2 regions of the Microtetraspora sp. AC03309 genome follow, and region 2 is predicted to be linked to the other one. Evidence: riboswitches for the same ligand, from Rfam matches in the RefSeq annotation. Region 2 holds a riboswitch; the other holds the start of a gene.

Region 1 (10,683 bases), on a different contig from region 2:
TGGACGCTCTTGTAGTACACGTCGCTGGCCAGGTTGGTGACCGGGTCGACGGCGTCGTCCGACATCGCCTCCGCGCCGAAGTGGCGCGACCGCTCGCCGCGCAAGGTGAGCACCCACGAGGCCATGACGCACAGATTGTCCTGCGCGAAGGCGTAGCCGTAGCCATAGCCGAGGCCGCCGTGGTCCTTCGCGGAGATATGCGGGATGCCGTATTCGGTGCGCCTGATGTCGGCGGCGTAGCGGCCTTCGGCGGCCCGCGCCGGCGCGGGCGCCGCCACGAGGAGGGCGCCGGCCAGGGCCGCCACGAGTGGTGCGGCCAGCCGCCTGGCACGATTTATGATCACCGATGGTCCTATTCGAAGCGGGCGTTGTCGGGCGAGGTCACACGCTTGAGCAGCGGCAGACCGGCGAGAACCACGAGCAGGGCGACCAGCAGCCCCCCGCCGACGGTCAGGAAGTAGGCGGGGCCCGGCAGCACCGCCGGTGCGCTCTTGATCGCCAGCTGGTCGATCAACGGCTCGGCCACGCCGAAGCCCGCGGCCGCCGCCACCAGGGCGGCCACCACCACGGGGGCCGCCGTCTCCAGCAGCACCACCTTGGACAGGGTTCGGGTCGGCGTGCCGCACAGCCGCAGCAGCGTGAACGGCTGCCTGCGCTCCACCACGCCGCCGGCGACCGCCACCAGCAGGCCGCAGCCCGCCACCAGCAGGGTCAGCGCGACGATGGCCAGCGCGACGCGTTCCGTCTGGTCCAGCAGCACCGCGCGGGCCTGGGCGACCTCGGCGAACGTCTGCGGCGTCTCGGTGCTGCCGGAGCGGGCGACGTACGCGCTGAGCAGCGTACGGATCTGCTCACGGACGTCCGGGTCGTCCGCGCGGATCAGCACCGCCGCCAGGGACAGGCCGGCCGAGGCGGCCTGGGCGTCCTTGCCGGAGCCGCCGGAGCCGCCGGAGCCGCCGGAGCCGCCGGAGCCGCTGGAGCCACCGGGGGCGCCGGGTACGGGCGGGTTGGCCGCGTCCACGATCGGCAGCTTGCGGTCGACGGAGAGCATGTTCTCGCTGGACAGCAGCCGGATGAAGTCGGCCTTCACCGCGCGGGTGCCCGGGGTGCACCGGCCGAGCGCCGGGAAGCTGGTCAGGGCGTCGCATTCGACGACGTGCCCGAGCAGGAAGTCGGGCCGGCAGCCGGGGCCCGGGTCGCATGGCGGAGGAGTGTCCGGCCAGGTCAGCGCCTCGGCCCTGCGGTAGATCGGCAGCACGGTGACGTCGGGATGGACACGTACCTCGGCGAGTAGTTCTGCCGCTGTGTCAGGCGGCAGAGGGAGGCCGTTGATGTCCTTGCCGTACCCGAACGACGCCCGCATGACCTCGCTCAGCGTGCCGCCACCCGCCGCCTCCTGGCCCGAGACGACGGCGGGGACGATGCCGGCGACGGCCGTGCCGATGAAGACCGCCAGCACGATTCCGTTCACCGACCGGAAGGCCGCCTTCGGGTCCGCCGCCAGCCGCTGGGCGGCCAGCAGCGTAGCCGCGCCGGGCGTGACCCGGGCGGCCAGCCGGGCGGCCAGCATCGTCAGCCAGGGTCCGACCACCACGAGACCGACCATGATCAGTGCCAGGCCGACGTCGACGAGCACCGCGTTCGGGTCGTTGCCGCCCGCGAACACCGGGCCCGCGAACAGCCCCAGCCCCGCCAGGAGCGGAAGCGCCCGCCACCATCCCGGGGCGGAGGCCCGCACCTTGCGCGCCGCGCCGAGCGGTGTGATCCGCACCCGGCGCAGCGACCACAGGGCGGCGCCTGTGGCGGCGAGCGGCACGCCCGCGACCACGGCGGCGTACTGGAGCGCGGTGGGCGCGATCACGTCGGGGAAGAAGCGGGAGCCGGTGATGGCGACGCCGGCCAGGGCGGGCCGCAGCGCCTGGAAGACCGCGATGCCGATGAGCGCGCCCAGCAGCCCGCCGAGCGCCGCGTCCACCGAGGCGATCGCGTTGATCTGCCGCGTGGTGGCGCCCGCCAGCCTGATCGCCGCGAAGCGCGCCTCGCGGCGGGCGGCGGCCAGGCGCGTGGCCGTACCGATGAGGACGAGCAGCGGGAAGATCAGGCCGATGGCGGCGATGCCGAAGCCATGCTCGTAGAGGGCCGTGGTGTCGTCCGCGACCCGGGTGGTGGCGACGGCGTCGACGGCCACGGTGCCGGCCATGGCGGCCAGCCCGTCGGGGCGCTGGCCGACGACGACGACCAGGTCGTCAGGGCCGGACAGCGCCGCCCGTCCGATGAGGCCGGCGCGGGTGCCGGGGAAGCGATCGGCGAGTTGCTCGCGCGGCACGGTGTCCATCAACTCGGCGAGCGCGGGCGAGACGTAGTACCGCCCCGCGCCGGGAAGTGCGGGGACGCCGGGCATGGTCGGCGTGGACGTCCGCGCGTCGAGGACGGCGACGTCGAGCCGCTTGATCGGACGGCCCGCGTAGGAGTCCTGGCGGTGGTTCCACAGCACCGCGCCCGGGGTGGCTCCCAGCGCCCAGCCGCCCGGCGCGGAGCCGGTCGTGCACTCCCAGCACGGGCGGTCCGCGGTGACCTGGAAGGCGTTGAACAGCGCCACCGTGGACAGCAGCACCGTCACCCCCATCGCGACGGCGGCGGTGACGAGCGCCAGCCGGACCACCGCCTCCCGGCCGCCGCGCAGCGACAGCCGCAGGCCCAGCCAGAGCATCATCGGACGGCCTCGTCGGCGTAGGGGTCGGTGACCTTGCCGTCGCGCACCATGACCTCCCGGTCGGCGCAGGCGGCGACGCGGGCGTCGTGGGTCACCACGATCACGGTCGTGCCCTCCTCGCGGGCCAGGCCGACGAGCAGTTCCATGACCTTCTCGCCGGTGAGCGAGTCGAGCGCGCCGGTGGGCTCGTCCGCGAAGATCACCTTGGGTCGCGCCACCAGCGCCCTGGCGATCGCCACCCGCTGTGCCTGCCCCCCGGACAGCTCGCCGGTGCGCCGCTCGCCCAGGTCGTCCAGCTCCAGCCGCTTCAGCCAGCCGTCCGCCCGCTGGTAGGCCCGCTTGCGCCTGACCTTGCCGAGCAGCAGCGGCAGGGCGACGTTGTCGGCCACCGTGAGCTCCGGCACCAGCTGGCCGAACTGGAAGACGAAGCCTAACGAGGTGCGGCGCAGCTCGGACCGCCTGGCGTCGCTCAGGGTGTCCAGCCGCCGCCCGTCGAACCAGACCTCGCCCGCGTCGGGGGTGAAGATGCCGGCCAGGCAGTGCAGCAGCGTGGACTTGCCGGAGCCGCTCGGGCCCATGATCGCCAGGATCTCCCCCGCCGTCACGGACAGGCTCGCCTCGCGCAGCGCCTGCGTCCGGCCGTAGGAGCGGTCGATGGAACGGGCCTCCAGCAGCGGGCCCGGCACGGGAAGGGCGTCGACGCTCATGCGCGGCGCACCGTTTCCGCCAGCGCGCCCAGCCGGGCCGTGGTCAGGTCGATCCAGCGCAGGTCGGCGTCCAGGTGGAAAAGGGCATGGTCGGCCAGCAGGGCGTCCACGAGGGCGCCACCGCGTTTGATCTCCGACAACTCGCGCATGCGCCGCATGTGCGTGGCCCGCTGGGTGACCAGGTAGCGCTCCGCGTCGTGGCCCAGCATCAGCGCCAGCACGACCTTCGTGAACAGCACCGTCTGCAGGAACGGCTCCGCCGCCACCGGCTCGGCCAGCCAGACCTTCACCTCCTGCTTGCCCAGCGGGGTGATGGTGTAGCGCTTGCGGTCGGGGCCGTCGCCCGGCTCGCTCTGGCCGGCCGTGACCTTGCCGTCCCTGGCCAGGCGGCCGAGTGTCGAATAGACCTGCCCGAAGGGGAGCGGCTTGCCCCTGCCGAAGTAGGTGTCGTAGTCGCGCTTCAGGTCGTATCCGTAGCTGGGCTCGCGGTCCAGGAGGCCCATCAGGGCCAAGGGGACTGTCATGACGGACGACTATATAGCGGAGGTATATACGCAGTGTATAGGAGGGCGTACATGTGGGCCGTTTCCACGGAGACCGCGTCCGGTCACGGGTCGCCCCGTGCCGGACGTCGCGCCCGCCTGTGCCCGGTTCTTACAGGGTGACCGTGCCGGCCCCGCCGCGCGGGCGGACCGGCGCCCCGGTCAGCACTCGATCACGTTGACGGCGAGGCCGCCCCGGCTGGTCTCCTTGTACTTGTCGAGCATGTCCCTGCCGGTGTCGCGCATGGTCTTGATGGCCTTGTCGAGCGACACGAAGTGGCGGCCGTCACCGCGCAGCGCGATCCGGGCCGCGGCGATCGCCTTGATGGAGGCCACCGCGTTCCGCTCGATGCACGGGATCTGGACCAGGCCGCCGATCGGGTCGCAGGTCAGGCCGAGGTTGTGCTCGATGCCGATCTCGGCGGCGTTCTCGACCTGTTCGGGCGTGCCGCCGAGGACCTCGGTGAGCCCGGCCGCGGCCATCGAGCACGCCGACCCGACCTCGCCCTGGCAGCCGACCTCGGCGCCGGAGATCGACGCGTTCTCCTTGAAGAGCACTCCGATCGCACCGGCGGTGAGCAGGAAGCGGACGACCCCGTCGTCGTCCACTCCCGAGACGAACCGCGTGTAGTACGACAGCACGGCGGGGATGATGCCGGCCGCGCCGTTCGTCGGCGCCGTGACGATCCTGCCGCCGGCCGCGTTCTCCTCGTTCACGGCGAGCGCGAACAGGGTCACCCAGTCCATCGCGCGCAGCGGGTCGAGGTCGGCCTCGGTCTGCAGCCTGCGCAGGAGCTGGTTCGCCCGCCGCTTCACCTTGAGGCCGCCCGGGAGGACGCCCTCCTGGATGCTGCCGCGCCGTACCGACTCGGCCATGACCGACCACAGGTGCAGGAGCCCCGCGCGGATCTCCTCGGTGGTACGGCCGAAGGCCCGCTCGTTCTCCAGCATGAGGGCGGAGATCGACAGGCCGGTCTCCCCGCACCGGGCGAGCAGCTCCGACCCCGTGGTGAACGGGTGCGGGAGGACCGTGTCGTCCGGTTTGATGCGGTCGGCGCCGGTGGCGTTCTCGTCCACGACGAACCCGCCGCCCACCGAGTAGTAGATCTTCTCGCGCAGGATCTCGCCCGACTCGGTGAAGGCGGTGAACCGCATCCCGTTCGGGTGGTGGGGCAGTGTGATCTTCCGTTCGAAGACGAGGTCCTCGCCGACGACGAAGGGGATCTCGCGGGAGCCAAACAGGGTGACCGTGCCCGTGTCCCGCATGGCGGCGAGCCGTTCGTCGACGGTGTCCACGTCGACGAGCTCGGGCTTCTCACCCGACAGGCCGAGCAGCACCGCCTTGTCGCTGCCGTGGCCCTTGCCGGTCAGGCCGAGCGAGCCGTACAGGATGACCTCGACGCGCGAGGTCTTCTCGAGCAGACCGTCCTGGTGGAGACCGCGGGCGAACTTGTGCGCCGCGGCCATCGGGCCGCCCGTGTGCGAACTGGACGGCCCGATGCCCACCTTGAACAGATCGAAGACACTGATCGCCATTGATCCATGCCCTTATCTGGAAATGTCAGGATTCACCCGACGTGAGGGTGATGTACTCGGCGGCGGAGAGCAGGTCCTCCGGCTCGCCCTCGATGCGCACGCGGAACAGCCAGCCGTCGCCGTACGGGTCGGAGTTGACCAGAGACGGATCGTCCACGACCGCGGGGTTGGTCTCCACGATCTCGCCGCCGACCGGCGCGTAGATGTCGCTCACCGACTTGGTGGACTCCACCTCGCCGACCGCGTCACCGGCCTCGACGGTGGTGCCCACCTCCGGCACCTGCACGAAGACCACGTCGCCGAGCTGCTCCGCGGCGTACGCGGTCACGCCCACCGTCACGGTGAGGCCGTCATCGAGACCGGCCACCCACTCGTGCTCCTTGGTGTAGCTCAGCTCGTCGGGAATGCTGCTCACTTGCTCCTCCTGTAGAAAGGCAGATCAACGACGTCAACGGGTTCATGGCTACCACGGATGTCCACGGCCAGGCCTCCCTTTTCGAGAGCGTCCGCGGCGACGTACGCCATGGCGATGGGCTTGCCCAGCGTCTGCGAGGGCGCGCCGCTGGTCACCTCGCCGACGACCTCGCCCTCACACGTGACGGGATAGCCGTGGCGGGGGACTCTGCGGCCGCGCGCCACCAGACCGACCAGGCGGCGTCCGGGGGCCGTGCGCCCGGAGAGCGCGGCCCGCCCGACGAAGTCGCCCGGCTTGTCGAACTTCACGACCCGGCCGAGGCCGGCGTCGAAGGGCGTGGTGGCCGCGGTCAGCTCGTTGCCGTACAGCGGCATGCCCGCCTCCAGGCGCAGCGTGTCACGCGCGGACAGCCCGCAGGGCCGCAGTCCGAGCTCCGCCCCCGCCTCGGACAGGGCGTTCCACAGCGGGACCGCGTCCTCGGGCCGGACGAACAACTCGAAGCCGTCCTCGCCGGTGTAACCCGTACGCGCGATCATGACCTCGAATCCGGCGACCTCGCCGGGGAGCCCCGCGTAGTACTTGAGCCCGACCAGGTCGGCGTCGGTCAGCTTCCCGAGGATGTCCGTGCTGTTCGGCCCCTGGACGGCGATCAACGCGTAGGAGTCCGACCTGTCCTCGACCCGGGCGTCGTACGGCTTGGCGCGCTCGGCCAGCTCCTCGGCCACCCTGGCGTAGTTGGAGGCGTTCGCGACGACCATGAACTCCTCGGGCCGGAGGCGGTAGACGATCAGGTCGTCCAGCACGCCGCCGTCCTCGGTCACGATCATGGTGTACCTGGCGCGGCCGGGCTCCAGCACGCTCAGATGCCCGACGAGGGCGAAGTCCAGCGCCTCTCCCGCCTGCGGGCCGGTGACGTGGATCTCGCCCATGTGGGACAGGTCGAACAGGCCGGCAGCGGTGCGCACCGCGTTGTGCTCGGCTGACTCGCTGCCGTAGCGCAGGGGCATCTGCCATCCCGCGAAGTCGGTGAGCGTCGCGCCGAGGCTCTCGTGAACCTCACGCAACGGGGTAGATCGGGACATGATCGCACCTCAGGAAGACGGATGACAGCATCCTCCCCCTCTGTCATGGGTGCCTGAGAGCTTCGTCCGTTTCCTTACCCGGACTTTCACCTTCGGCGAGGCCGCGTACGGCCTGCTTTCCAGAGGACACCTGGCCCGCGCGGTCCTTTGCCTTGAGAGGTTCGCGGGGAGGGCTTGCTCCTTCAGGGGACCTGACCGGCTGTCAGGACGCTCTCCCGCACGGGATCGATGGTGTTCTCCCAGCCTAGTGGTCGTACCCCGTCTCGCGAAACCGGTGGGCCTCTCTCAGATCCAGCCGCGCGCCGACGCCTCCGCTCCGGCCTGGAACCTGGTGGTGGCGCCCAGCCGTTCGACGACCGCGGCGATCCGGCGGGTCGCGGTACGCGCGCTGACCCCGAGTTGCCTGGCGATCGTCTCGTCCTTGAGCCCGGCCTTGAGCATCTGGAGCACCAGCAGGTCCTCCTCGTCCGGCCGGTCGCCGACGGGCGGCCGGGTCCCGGTGAGCGGCCGGCCGCGTTCCCAGTAGGCGTCGAACAGCTCGATGAGCGCGTCGAGCAGGCCGGAGGGACGGATCAGCGCGACGTTGTCGTAGACGCCGTCCACGAGGGGCATCAGTGCCACCCGCCGGTCGACGATCCGCAGCTTGAACGGCAGGCTGGGCAGGAACCTGGACCGCTCGCCCTCCTCGGCCAGCCGGAGGAGGGTCTCGAACCGGCCGGGGCGTCGCAGGGACTCCGGGCAGTACACGACCCGGATGTCCACCCCGCGCGCGATCAGCTCCCGGGTGCCGGCGACCTCCGACTCGTTGCTGTCCACCGAGTTGTCGGGCCACCCGATGTAGGGCGGCCGGTCGAGCGCCAACACCTCCGACGTGACCGATCTGTTCGTCTCCGTCATCTGCCGCTTCACCGCGTCCTCGCCCGAGAGGATCTCCACCAGGCCGGCCGGGTCGGCCCGCAGCCGGCCCGACTGGTAGAGCTGCGCGAAGTCGGCGACCGTGGTCCGGATTTCGGCCAGTCCCGCCTCGGCCTCCAGCCGGCGCCGGTTGATCAGCCATCCGAGCGCCGCCTCCGGCGCCACCGGCTCGTACCTGCCCGGCCTGATCCGTCGTAGCAGCCCGAGTTCGGCCAGCCGGGCCAGCGCGTGCCGTACCCGTGCGGCGCTGACCCGCAGCGAGCCCGCCAGGTCGGTGACCGTGCGGTCGGGGTGGCGGAGCAGGGACCGGTAGATCTGTTCGTCGAAATCGCCGATGCCCACCGCACCGAGCACTGGCTGGTCGTCCACGCACCACCTGACCGGATCGTGACGCTTTTCGCCATATGACCGAAAACGCCAGCACTATATCTCGACAACTGATCCTCACGGGCCGTTCACTTCTAGCTGCCTCCCGGCGACCTTGCTGCAGGGCGGCACCCCCCGTCTCGAAGAGGAGCAATGGCCCGCAACCCCCGACGAGTGAGTGCCTTCGGCGCGATGGCGCTCGCCGCCGCCGTGGTGATCACCACGGCCTCGGCGCCGGCTTCGGCCGATCCCCTGACCACCGATCCTCTGACCGCCGGCCCGACCGACACCTACATCGTCACGCTGGCCGAGCAGCCGCTCGCGACCTATGACGGCGGCGTCGCCGGCATCCCCGCCACCAAGCCCGGCAAGGGCAAGAAGGTGGACATCGGCAGCGCGAACGCCAAGCGTTACCGCGACCACCTGAAGAGCAGGCAGGACCAGGTCTCCCGGAGCGTCGACGCCACGCCGGCCAAGCAGCTTTCCGTGGCCTCCAACGCGTTCGTCGCCGAGCTCACCATGACCCAGGCGGCGCGGCTGAACACCACGCCCGGTGTGCTCTCCGTCGTTCCCGACCGCCTGCGCAAGGCTCTGGACGACCGCAGGTCCACCGACTTCCTCGGCCTGTCCGGCGAGTCCGGTCTGTGGTCCAGGCTCGGCGGCACCGCGAACGCGGGCAAGGGCATCGTGGTCGGCGTGATCGACACCGGCATCTGGCCGGAGAACCCGTTGTTCGCGGCCCCGGCCCTCGACGCCACGGCGCCCACGGACGCCGATCCGTACCGGCCCTATCTGCAGGGCTCGGCCACGGTCATGAAGAAGGCCGACGGCGGCACGTTCACCGGCGTCTGCCAGACCGGCGAGGAGTTCGCCGCCAACCTGTGCAACCAGAAGCTGATCAGCGCCCGCTACTTCGGTGACGCCTGGCTGAAGCGGGTACCGCCGGCCAATCGCGCCGACTACGTCTCGCCGCGCGACGCGCAGGGGCACGGCTCGCACACCGCCTCCACCGCCGCGGGCAACGCGGACGTGCCGGCGAGCGTGAACGGCACCGACTTCGGCCAGATCTCCGGTGTCGCGCCCGGCGCGGCGATCGCCGTCTACAAGGCGCTCTGGGAGAGCGCCGACGGCCGGCAGACCGGCGGCCTGGACTCCGACATCCTGGCCGCCGTCGACCAGGCGGTGGCCGACGGCGTCGATGTGATCAACTACTCCGTGGGCTCCGAGGCGGAGTCCCCGGCGGAGGACCCGATCGGGCTCGCCTTCCGCGCGGCCGCCGCGAGCGGCATCTTCGTCGCCACCGCCGGCGGCAACAGCGGCCCGGGTGCCTCGACGCTGGACAACACCATGCCGTGGACGACCACCGTGGCCGCGAGCACGGCCGCGCCGTACGTGGGCGAGGTGGAGTTGGGCGACGGCACCAGGCATCGCGGTTCGAGCACCACGGTCAGCGACACGTTCGGGCCCAAGCCGCTGGCCACGGGCCCGGTGGTCAAGAACGCCTCCGTCGACGACTTCGAGGCGCAGGTCTGCGCCCCGAACAGCCTAGACCCGGCCAGGACCGCCGGGAAGATCGTCGTCTGCGAGCGCGGCACCGTCACGCGCCTGGAGAAGTCCGGTGAGGTCAAGCGGGCCGGCGGCGTCGGCATGATCATGGTCAACATGGCCGACGAGGACACCATCACCGACTCGCACGCCGTGCCGACCGTGCACATCGGCGGGCCCGGCGTGCCGGCCGTGCTGGCCTACGCGGCGACGGACGGGGCGACCGCCATCCTGCGGCCCGTGAGCGCTGAGGGCGCCGTCTACCCGCGGGTGGCGGGGTTCTCCTCGCGCGGACCGTCGCTGACCAACCGCGGCGACCTGCTCAAGCCCGACATCGCCGCCCCGGGCGTCTCGATCCTGGCGGCAGTCGCTCCGCCGACGAACAACGGCAACGACTTCGGCTTCTACGACGGCACCTCGATGGCCACCCCGCACATCGCGGGTCTGGCCGCGCTCTACCTGGGCAAGCACCCTGACCTGTCGCCCATGGCGATCAAGTCCGCGATGATGACGACCACCGCGCCGACCAGGAACGCCGACGGCACGGACAGCACCGACGCCTTCGCGCAGGGCGCGGGCAACGTCGATCCGGCCCGGATGCTCGAGCCCGGCCTGGTCTACGACTCCACGGAGCAGAACTGGCTCGGCTACCTGGAGGGCCTGGGCGTCAGGACGGGCAGTGGGGTGGCGCCGATCGCCACCAGCGACCTGAACTACCCCTCGATCGCCCTCGGCGGGCTGGCCGGCCCCCGGACCGTCACCCGTACGCTGACGGCCGTCACCCCCGGCAAGTACAAGGCCGACATCGACCTGCCCGGCGTCAAGGCCAAGGTGAGCCCTTCCACGCTGCGTTTCGACCGGG
Region 2 (10,683 bases):
GTGCTGGCGCGACTGCGCGGCTGGAAGTGGACGGTCCCCGTCGCCGTCCTCGCCTGCGTGGCCACCGGCCTGAACCTCGCCGACCCGGGGATCGCGTTCACCCGCGGCGCGTGGTTCTACACGGTCGCCATCGTCGCCGTCCCGGTGATCATCGGCCGCTACCTGCGCGGTACGGCGATCCGCCGGCCGCAGGAGGAGAGCGCCCCGCTGCTCGACCTCCTGATGGCCGGGGGCGGTGTGGCGCTCGCGGTGCTGGCGACCTGGCCGAACTGGGATGACGGCGCCGTTCCCGTCTGGGGGGTCGGCCTGCTGGCGATGTCGTCCGGGCTCGCCCTCGGCGTGGTCCGCCGCCTGCCCGGAGCCGTGCTGCTCCTGGAGAGCGGCCTGGTGATCCTCGCCGACCAGTACGCCGGTGAGGTGGGCACCACCCTGCAGATCCTGCTGTTCGTCGCGCTCGGAGTGTTCGTGACGCGGGCGAACTGGGTCTGGGTGGTCGCCGGTTACCTGCTGACCTGCGCCGCGTCGGTGATCACGATCGTCGACGACACCACGGAGATCACGGTCTGGCGGGGGCTCGCCCTCACGGCCATGGTGGCGGCCCCGGTCGCCATCGGCGGCTACATCCGGGCCCGGCAGGCCGCCGCGCGTCAGGCCGTGGAGCTCGCCGCCGCGCGCACCCGGGCCAGCCGGCTGGCCGAGCGGGAGCAGATCGCCCGCGACGTCCACGACATCGTCGCCCACCACGTCGGCGCGATCGTGCTCCGGGCGAGCGCGGCGCAATACGCGGGGGCGGACGGCCCCGCCGGGGAGGCACTGGCCGACATCCGCGCCACCGGGCACCGCGTCCTCGAGGACCTGCGCGGCCTGCTCGACGTGCTCAGGGACCCCACCAAGGAGGACATCCCGTCGGTCGACCCCGACGACGTCGTACGGGACGCCGTGGCCCGGATGACGGCGGCGGGACTGCGGGTCGCGCTCGATCTCGCGCCGGACACGGAGCGTGCGCCGCTCGTCGTGCGCGCGTCCGCGGCGAGGATCGTCCAGGAGGGCCTGACCAACGTGCTCAAGCACGCGGGGCCGGGAACGGACGCCCAGGTCCGCGTGGGCATCACCGGTGGCGAGCTGGCCGTGGAGATCAGGAACGGGCCGGGTGCGGCGGCCACGCCCGGCGAGCTGCCCTCCACCGGGCAGGGCATCCCGGGCATGCGGGAACGGGCCCGAGCGCTCGGCGGCCGGCTCACGGCGGGACCGGCGGAGGACGGCGGCTGGCGGCTGGCCGCCGCGCTGCCCGTGCGGACGAGGAGGAAATGCTGATGATCCGGGTGCTGGTGGCCGACGACCAGGCACTGGTCCGCGCGGGAGTGCGGATGATGCTGGACGCCGCGGGGGACGCGGAGATCTGCGGCGAGGCGGCCGACGGGGCGCAGGCCGTACGGCTCGCGGAGGAGCTCCTGCCCGACGTGATCCTGATGGACCTGCGCATGCCCCGCGTGGACGGGCTGGAGGCGACCCGGCGGATCCTCGCCGCGCGCCCGTCGGCGCGGATCGTCGTGCTCACCACGTTCGGCGAGGACGAGAACGTCTACGGCGCGCTCAGGGCGGGCGCGCTCGGCTTCCTCGTCAAGGACGACTCGCCCGAGCGGATCGTCGACGCCGTACGGCGGGCGGCCCAGGGGGAGCCCCTGCTCGCGCCGTCCGTGCTGCGGCGGGTGGTGGAGCGGGCGCTGGCCGCCGAGCGGGAAGCCGTCCCCCTCCCACGCGGGCTCACCGACCGCGAGGTGCAGGTTCTCACCCTCGTCGGCATGGGACTGTCCAACGCCGAGATCGGCGAGCGGCTGCACGTGGGGGTGACGACGGTGAAGAGCCACGTCGCCGCCGTCATGGAGAAACTGGAGCTGCGCAATCGCACCCAGGCCGCCGTGGTGGCGCACCGGCTCGGGCTGGTGGACGCCGGGTTCCGGCCCGTGCCCAGCCCTGCCGCCGACCGGAGCGCGGGGCGGCACAGGGGTGCGATGTAGGGTCTGACCGTGGAGTCTGCCGAGGATCGGATCTTTACCCTGCCCAATTTGCTGAGCTTCCTGAGGTTGCTCGGCGTTCCGGTGTTTCTCTGGCTCGTGCTGGGGCCACAGGCAGACGGCTGGGCGATACTCCTGCTCATAGCGGCGGGGATCAGCGACTGGCTCGACGGGAAGCTCGCCCGCGCGTGGAACCAGACCAGCAAGCTCGGGCGGCTGATCGATCCCCTCGCCGACCGGCTCTACATCTTCGCCACCCTCGTCGGGCTGGTCCTGCGCGAGGTGATTCCGTGGTGGCTGGCGCTCCTGGTCGTGGGACGGGACGTTTTCCTGCTCTTCACCGTCCCCATCCTGCGCCGCCACGGCTACGGCCCGGCGCTGCCCGTACATTTCCTCGGTAAGGCCGCGACCGCCTGCCTCATGTACGCCTTTCCCCTCCTGTTCCTCGCGTCCCATCAGGGGTGGTACGCCGAGATCACGGGGATCTTCGGCTGGGCGTTCGCCATATGGGGGACTGGTCTGTACTGGTGGGCCGGGGTGTTGTATGTGGTACAGGTCCGCCAGCTAATAAGGGGGTGAGCCCGTGAAGGCCGTCGTCATGGCGGGCGGGGAGGGAACGCGGCTGCGGCCGATGACCGCCAACCAGCCCAAACCCCTGCTCCCCATCATCAACCGGCCCATCATGGAGCACGTACTCCGCCTGCTGAAGAAGCACGGCTGCACCGAGACCGTGGTGACCGTGCAGTTCCTCGCCGCCCTCATCCGCAACTATTTCGGCGACGGCGACGAGCTCGGGATGCGCCTGCACTACGCGACCGAGGAGATCCCGCTCGGCACCGCGGGCAGCGTGAGGAACGCGGCGGACCGGCTCAGGGACGAGCGGTTCCTCGTCATCTCCGGTGACGCGCTCACCGACATCGACCTGACCGACATGCTCAGGTTCCACGAGGAGAACGGCGCCCTGGTCACGATCGGGCTCAAGCGGGTGCCCAACCCCCTGGAGTTCGGGATCATCATCGTGGACGAGAACGGCCGGGTCCAGCGCTTCCTGGAGAAGCCCACCTGGGGCCAGGTCTTCTCCGACACCGTCAACACCGGCATCTACGTCATGGAGCCGAGCGTCCTCGACGAGGTCCCCGCCGGGCGGTCCGTGGACTGGTCCTCGGACGTCTTCCCCAAGCTGCTCGAGCGCGGCCTGCCGCTGTTCGGATACGTCGCCGAGGGCTACTGGGAGGACGTCGGCACCCACGAGAGCTACCTCAAGGCCCAGGCCGACGTCCTGGAGGGCAAGGTCAAGGTCGACTTCGACGCCTTCGAGCTCGCGCCCGGCGTCTGGACGGCCGAGGGCGCCTCCGTCGATCCCGACGCGGTGCTCAAGGGACCGCTCTACATCGGCGACTACGCCAAGGTGGAGGCCGGCGCCGAGCTGCGGGAGTACACCGTCCTCGGCAGCAACGCCGTGGTCAAGGAGGGGGCCTTCCTCCACCGCGCCGTCGTCCACGACAACGTCTACGTCGGCCCTGCCGCCCACCTGCGCGGATGCGTGATCGGCAAGAACACCGACGTGATGACCGGCGCCAGGATCGAGGAGAACGCGGTCGTCGGCGACGAGTGCGTGATCGAGTCGGAGGCGTACGTCTCGTCCGGCGTGAAGATCTACCCGTTCAAGACGGTCGAGGCGGGCGCCGTCGTCAACACCAGCGTGATCTGGGAGTCGCGCGGCCAGCGCAGCCTGTTCGGCCCGCGCGGCGTCTCCGGCCTGGTCAACGTCGAGATCACCCCCGAGCTGTGCGTACGGCTGGCCAGCGCGTACGCCACGATGGTCAGCAAGGGCGACACGATCGTCACCTCGCGTGACGCCTCCCGGGCGGCCCGCGCCTTCAAGCGGGCGGTCATCAGCGCCCTGAACTCCAGCGCGATCAACGTGGTGGACCTGGAGGCGTCCGCGCTCCCGGTCGCCCGCTTCCACACCTCCAGGGGCAGCGCGCAGGGCGGCATCGCGCTGCGGACCAGCGCGGGCGACCCCCAGAGTGTCGACATCGTCTTCATGGACGGCACCGGAGCGGACCTCTCCCAGGGCGCCCAGCGCAAGCTGGAGCGCATCTTCTCGCGCCAGGAGTACCGGCGCGCCTTCCCGGGAGAGATCGCCGAGCTGACCTTCCCGGCCCGCGCGGTGGACACCTACGCGCGTGAGCTGCTGCGCTGCGTCGACATGAGCGGCGTGAAGGACGCCGAGATGAAGGTCGTGGTCGACTGCGCGGGCGGCACGTCGTCCCTGGTGCTGCCGAGCCTGCTCGGCCGGGTCGGGGTGGACGTGCTCACCGTGAACAACCGCCTCGACGACGCCTCGCCCACCGAGACCTTCGCCGAGCGCCGCCGCGACCTCCAGCGCCTCGCCGAGCTGGTCGGCTCCTCCCGCGCCGCCTTCGGCGTACGGTTCGATCCGGTCGGGGAGCGGGTCTCCCTGGTCGACGAGATGGGCCAGCTCATCAGCGAGGAGCGGGCGCTGCTCGTGGTGCTCGACCTGGTGGCGGCCGAGCGCAGGGGCGGACGGGTCGCCCTGCCGGTGACCACCACCAGGGTGGCGGAGATGGTCTGCCGGTTCCACGGGGTGCAGGTGGACTGGACGCCCACCAGTCTCGACGCGCTGACCACCGCCGCCACGCACAGCGACATGATCTTCGCGGGTGACGGGCGAGGGGGCTTCATCGTCCCGGAGTTCGGGCCGACCGTGGACGGGCTCGCGGTGTTCCTGCGGCTGCTGGGCCTGGTGGCGCGTACCCGCCTGTCGCTCAGCCAGATCGACGCGCGGATCCCGGAGGCGAAGCTGCTGCGGCGGACCATTCCCACTCCGTGGGCGCACAAGGGCACGGTCATGCGCTCGGTGGTGGAGGCCGCCGAGGGCCTGCACGTGGACACCACCGACGGCGTACGGGTCGTGGGCGAGGACGGCAGCTGGGCCCTGGTCCTGCCCGACCCGTCCGAGGCGGTCACCCACCTGTGGGCCGAGGGAGGCGACGTGGACACCGCCCAGGCCCTGCTCGAACGCTGGGCCCGCGTGGTGGAGCAGGCCGCCGGAGCACAATAACAATCTCCGTGATCATGTACAAATATTGTTGGAGGTCACCTTCGGGAAACCAGGAAACGGTGTGGCGGGATGGACCTTGGACCGCGCTGGGCTGTAGCGTTGGTCAGTCCATGTCGAGCACGCTTTCTTGACCTTTGTGCGTGATCAGCGTAAGTTGCGGCATTCGCCGTCTGAGCAAGTCATAAGAGAGGCCGAGCCGTTCGATGCCCAGCGTCTACTGCACGCAGTGCGGTCATGCCAACCCCGAGGATGCCCGTTTCTGTTCCAGATGCGGTTCGCCGCTGAGCGCTCCGGCGCCGGCCGCTCCCGACACCACCTCGACCATCTCGCTCGAGGCGCTGGAGAACGAGACGGGGCAGACCCTGCTGCCCGACAGGGCGGCCATCGAGCAGCTCCCGCCGGGCACCGCACTCCTGGTCGTCATGCGGGGCCCGAACGCGGGCAGCCGCTTTCTGCTGGACAGTGATCTCACTACGGCGGGTCGCCACCCCGAAAGCGACATTTTCCTGGACGATGTGACCGTGTCCAGAAGGCACGCGGAGTTCTACCGGCGGGGCGGCCACTTCACCGTCCGCGACGTCGGCAGCCTCAACGGGACGTACGTCAACCGGGAGCGCATCGAGGAGTTCCCCCTCGCGGGGGGCGACGAGGTGCAGATCGGCAAGTTCCGGTTGGTGTTCTTCGCGCGTGGCCTTGGAGGCCAGTGATCGCTGAGGGAGGGGCGGGTAAGTCATGAGCGCGCAGGCGTTACGGGCGTTCATGAGCATCGGGGAGGTGCTCGCGCTACTGCAGGGCGAGTTCCCCGACGTGACGATCTCCAAGATCCGTTTCCTGGAGGGCGAGGGGCTCATCGAGCCGCAGCGAAGCCCGTCGGGATACCGCAAGTTCACCCATGGTGACGTCGAGCGGCTGCGCTACATCCTCACCGCGCAGCGTGACCACTACCTTCCGTTACGGGTGATCAAGGAGAACCTGGACGAGCAGGCGGCCCGGCCGAGGGCACTGCCCCAGGAGGCCCCGCCCGTACGGCTCAGCCGTGAGGACCTGCTCCAGGCCGCCGACATCGACGAGGACACGCTGGCAGAGCTGGAGAGCTTCGGCCTGGTGGCATCCGTGGCCCGGTGGTACGACGCGGACGCCCTGGAGATCGCCCGCAGCGTCGGCTCGCTGGCCAGATTCGGCCTGCACGCCCGCCATCTGCGCGCGGTGCGGGCGGCCGCGGAACGCGAGGCGAGCCTCGTCGAGCAGGCGGTGGCGCCGCTGCTGCGCCGCCGGGCGCCCGGCGCGATCGGGCAGGCCGACGAGACAGCTCGGGAAATATCCGGACTTCTCCTCGAATTGCACAGTGCGTTGCTTCGTGGCAGTGTTCGCCGCGTTCTGGGGCAGTGACCAGGCCGACCCGCTCCGGGTGTTACGTTGAAGTCCTGGTGATATGCCGCGCCGCTTTGAGACGGAGTCGCCCGTGTTGCAGATGGAGGTCGTGGGGGTTCGCGTTGAGATGCCCACCAACCAGCCGATCGTCCTCCTGAAGGAGACGAACGGTGATCGGTACCTGCCGATCTGGATCGGCATGACCGAGGCGACGGCCATCGCGCTTGCCCAGGCGGAGGAACCGCCGCCGCGCCCGCTCACTCATGATCTGTTCCGTGACGTGCTGGAGGCGCTGGGGGTGCGCCTGCGTGCGGTCAACATCGTCGCGCTACGCGATCAGATCTTCTTCGCCGACCTGGTGTTCTCCAACGGTGTGGAGGTGAGCGCCCGGCCGTCGGACTCGATCGCGCTCGCGCTCCGCACCGGTGCGACGATCTACGCCAGCGAGGACGTCCTCCGGGAGGCCGGGGTCAGCATGCCCGACGACCAGGAGGACGAGGTGGAGAAGTTCCGCGAGTTCCTGGACAACATCACGCCCGAGGACTTCGGGCGTGCCGGGTAGGGGTTGATTTCGGGAATTTAACGCTTCACGACGCGCCGTGCGGGGTCGTTGACTGAGAATGTCCCCGGTCCTACGGTGCAAGGGAATCCACGGTTGTAATTCATGAACCCCCAGATCAGACCGTGGGATGAGAGAAAGCCGGAGGTCCGCAGTGGCGGTCAGCAGCGGCGAGGGAAAAGCGGCCGACCAGCATGATCCGGTCCGTGAGTCAGCGCGTGAGCGCGCCGGTGAACAAGGACTGCTGTTCGACGAGCAGCCCAGGAGACTGCCCGACGACATCGGGTATCGCGGCCCCACCGCCTGCGCGGCGGCCGGCATCACCTACCGTCAGCTCGACTACTGGGCCCGGACGGAGCTGGTCCTGCCGACCATAAGAGCCGCGCACGGTTCGGGTTCGCAGCGTCTGTACAGCTTTCGCGACATCCTCGTGCTCAAGGTCGTCAAACGGCTTCTGGACACCGGCGTCTCGCTCCAGCAGATCCGCACCGCCGTACAGCATCTGCGTGACCGCGGGGTGAACGACCTCGCCCAGATCACTTTGATGAGCGACGGCGTCAGCGTCTACGAGTGCACCTCCGCCGACGAGGTCATCGATCTGCTCCAGGGTGGGCAGGGAGTGTTCGGCATCGCCCTGGGGCGCGTCTGGCGCGAGGTCGAGGGTTCGCTGGCCGAGCTGCCCGGAGAGCGCGCAGAGTCCGGCTCCGATGCGGAGGCCGACCATCCGGCCGACGAGCTGGCACGACGCAGGAAGTCCCGCAAGACCGGGTGAACGGCCCGCCTCAGGGTAGGCGGTAGAGTGGCACAAGCTGGCGACCCCGTGCGGGAGAGACCTCTTTAAGTGGAGGCGCCGAAGGAGCAACCCTCCCCGGAATCTCTCAGGCATCCCGTACCGCACGGGAGAGGCAACTCTGGAAAGCAGCACGTCCACCAGGCGTGCTCACCGACGGTGCAAGCCCTTCGGGGTGAAGCTCTCAGGTCGTGGTCCCGCCGCCGGTCGGCTGGTCGCGATGACAGAGGGGGAGACCAGGCGCACGCGTGCGCCGCCTAGGTCTCGACCGCTCCAGGAGGCTTGCCATGACCGACCGGTCACCACTTCGCGATCTTTCCGGCCCGCCCTTCGCGTCCCGCCACATCGGCCCGTCCGACGCCGAGCAGGCGCGCATGCTGGAGGCCGTCGGATACGCCTCCGTGGCGGACCTGGTGGCCGTCGCCGTACCCGAGGCGATCAGGACCGAGACCCCGCTCGCGCTCCCCGAGGCGGCGAGCGAGACGCGGGCGCTGGCCGAGCTGCGCACGATCGCCGGGCGCAACCGGGTGCTGACCTCGATGATCGGCCTTGGCTACCACGACACGATCACCCCGGGCGTCGTCCTGCGCAACGTGCTGGAGAACCCCGGCTGGTACACCGCGTACACCCCCTACCAGCCGGAGATCTCGCAGGGACGGCTGGAGGCGCTGCTCAACTTCCAGACCGCGATCATCGACCTGACCGGTCTCGACGTGGCCGGGGCCTCGCTCCTGGACGAGGGCACGGCCGCCGCCGAGGCGATGACCCTGGCCCGCCGGGCGAGCCGGGTCAAGAGCGACGTCTTCGTGGTCGACATCGACGCGCTGCCGCAGACCAAGGCCGTCCTCGCGACCCGGGCGGAGCCGCTCGGCATCACGCTGGTCGAGGCCGACCTCGCGGATCCCGCCGCGCTGCCCGAGTGCTTCGGGGTGCTGGTGCAGTACCCCGGCGCGAGCGGGCGGGTGGCGAGCTTCCGCGTACTCGCCGAGGTGGCGCACGAGCGCGGCGCCCAGGTGATCGCCGCCGCCGACCTCCTCGGCCTGACGCTGCTCGCGTCGCCGGGTGAGCTCGGCGCCGACATCGCCGTCGGCTCCTCCCAGCGCTTCGGCGTGCCGCTCGGTTTCGGCGGCCCGCACGCCGCCTACATGGCCGTACGCGAAGGGCTCCAGCGGCAGATGCCCGGCCGGCTCGTCGGGGTGTCCGTCGACGCCGACGGACAGCCCGCGTACCGGCTCGCGCTGCAGACCCGCGAGCAGCACATCCGCAGGGAGAAGGCCACCAGCAACATCTGCACCGCGCAGGTCCTGCTCGCGGTCATGGCCTCGATGTACACCGTCTACCACGGGCCGGACGGCCTGCGGCGGATCGCGCAGCGGGTGCACCGCCACGCGGCCGTCCTGGCCGCCGGGCTGCGCGAGGGCGGTGTCGAGGTGGTGCACGAGGAGTTCTTCGACACCGTCCTGGCCCGCGTCCCCGGGCGCGCCGCGGGGGTCGTGGCCGCCGCCGAGGCGGCCGGCGTCAACCTCCGACTGGTGGACGCCGACCACGTCGCGGTCGCCTGCGACGAGAAGACGGCGGCCGAGCACCTTGCGGCCGTGTGGGCGGCGTTCGGCGTGCCCGGCGGATCGCAGGGCGGCTCGGGCGGCGTGGTCATCGACGACCTGGACCGGGTGACCCCCGACGCGCTCCCCGCCGGCCTCGCCCGGACCACCGACTTCCTGACCCATCCGGTGTTCCACTCCTACCGGTCGGAGACGGCGATGCTGCGCTACCTGCGCAGGCTCCAGGACAAGGACGTCGCCCTCGACCGCTCGATGATCCCGCTGGGCTCCTGCACGATGAAGCTCAACGCGACCACCGAGATGGAGCCGATCACCTGGCCGGAGTTCGCCGGGATCCACCCCTTCGCCCCGATCGACCAGGCGGCGGGCTACGTCGAGTTGGTCGAGACCCTCGAAGGCTGGCTGGCCGAGGTCACCGGCTACGACGCGGTGTCGATCCAGCCCAACGCGGGGTCCCAGGGAGAGTTCGCCGGGCTGCTCGCCATCCGCGCCTACCACCACGGCCGGGGCGAGGCCGGGCGGGACGTCTGCCTCATCCCGTCGTCCGCGCACGGCACCAATGCGGCCAGCGCGGTCATGGCTGGGATGCGCGTGGTCGTGGTTGCCTGCGACGACAGCGGCAACGTCGACCTCGCCGACCTGTCCGCCAAGATCGAGAAGCATCGCGACACGCTCGCCGCGATCATGGTGACCTACCCGTCCACGCACGGCGTGTACGAGGAGACCATCGTCGAGATCTGCGACCGGGTCCACGAGGCCGGGGGGCAGGTCTACGTCGACGGCGCCAACCTCAACGCCCTCGTCGGCCTGGCCAGGCTCGGCGAGTTCGGCGCGGACGTCAGCCACCTCAACCTGCACAAGACGTTCTGCATCCCGCACGGCGGTGGCGGTCCGGGTGTCGGGCCGGTCGCGGTCAAGGCCCACCTCGCCCCCTACCTCCCTGGCAAGGGCACCGGTGCCGTCTCGGCCGCGCCGTACGGCTCGGCGGGCATCCTGCCGATCTCGTGGGCGTACATCCGGATGATGGGCGGAGATGGGCTGCGCCGGGCGACCGAGCAGGCGATCCTCTCGGCGAACTACCTCGCCGGGCGGCTGGCCCCGCACTATCCCGTGCTGTACACCGGACGGGACGGCCTCGTCGCGCACGAGTGCATCGTCGACCTGCGGCAGATCACCAAGGAGACCGGCGTCACCGTGGACGACGTGGCCAAGCGCCTGGTCGACTACGGTTTCCACGCGCCGACCATGTCGTTCCCCGTCGCGGGGACCCTGATGATCGAGCCCACCGAGAGCGAGGA

Evidence for each region. A riboswitch is a leader RNA that binds a small molecule or an ion and turns the genes downstream of it on or off. The one in region 2 is predicted to bind glycine.
Region 1: linked by a shared signal. The riboswitch ahead of gcvT (glycine cleavage system aminomethyltransferase GcvT) and the one ahead of gcvP (aminomethyl-transferring glycine dehydrogenase) in region 2 are both predicted to bind glycine.

Annotation. Positions count from the first base shown of each region.
Region 1 covers NZ_JADDIL010000006.1:146,078-156,760, reverse strand. The annotation lists gene IMZ11_RS05415 (penicillin acylase family protein) at 1-344, opposite strand, end outside; gene IMZ11_RS05410 (FtsX-like permease family protein) at 353-2,713, opposite strand; gene IMZ11_RS05405 (ABC transporter ATP-binding protein) at 2,710-3,420, opposite strand; gene IMZ11_RS05400 (PadR family transcriptional regulator) at 3,417-3,944, opposite strand; gene IMZ11_RS05395 (L-serine ammonia-lyase) at 4,125-5,498, opposite strand; gene gcvH (glycine cleavage system protein GcvH) at 5,524-5,913, opposite strand; gene gcvT (glycine cleavage system aminomethyltransferase GcvT) at 5,910-6,995, opposite strand; glycine riboswitch at 7,126-7,223, opposite strand; gene IMZ11_RS46080 (helix-turn-helix domain-containing protein) at 7,281-8,279, opposite strand; gene IMZ11_RS45890 (S8 family serine peptidase) at 8,430-10,683, shown strand, end outside.
Region 2 covers NZ_JADDIL010000065.1:27,512-38,194, reverse strand. The annotation lists gene IMZ11_RS31325 (sensor histidine kinase) at 1-1,314, shown strand, start outside; gene IMZ11_RS31320 (response regulator transcription factor) at 1,314-2,018, shown strand; gene IMZ11_RS31315 (CDP-alcohol phosphatidyltransferase family protein) at 2,028-2,594, shown strand; gene IMZ11_RS31310 (mannose-1-phosphate guanyltransferase) at 2,599-5,103, shown strand; gene IMZ11_RS31305 (FHA domain-containing protein) at 5,307-5,810, shown strand; gene IMZ11_RS31300 (MerR family transcriptional regulator) at 5,836-6,492, shown strand; gene IMZ11_RS31295 (bifunctional nuclease family protein) at 6,566-7,036, shown strand; gene IMZ11_RS31290 (MerR family transcriptional regulator) at 7,188-7,805, shown strand; glycine riboswitch at 7,847-7,938, shown strand; gene gcvP (aminomethyl-transferring glycine dehydrogenase) at 8,111-10,683, shown strand, end outside.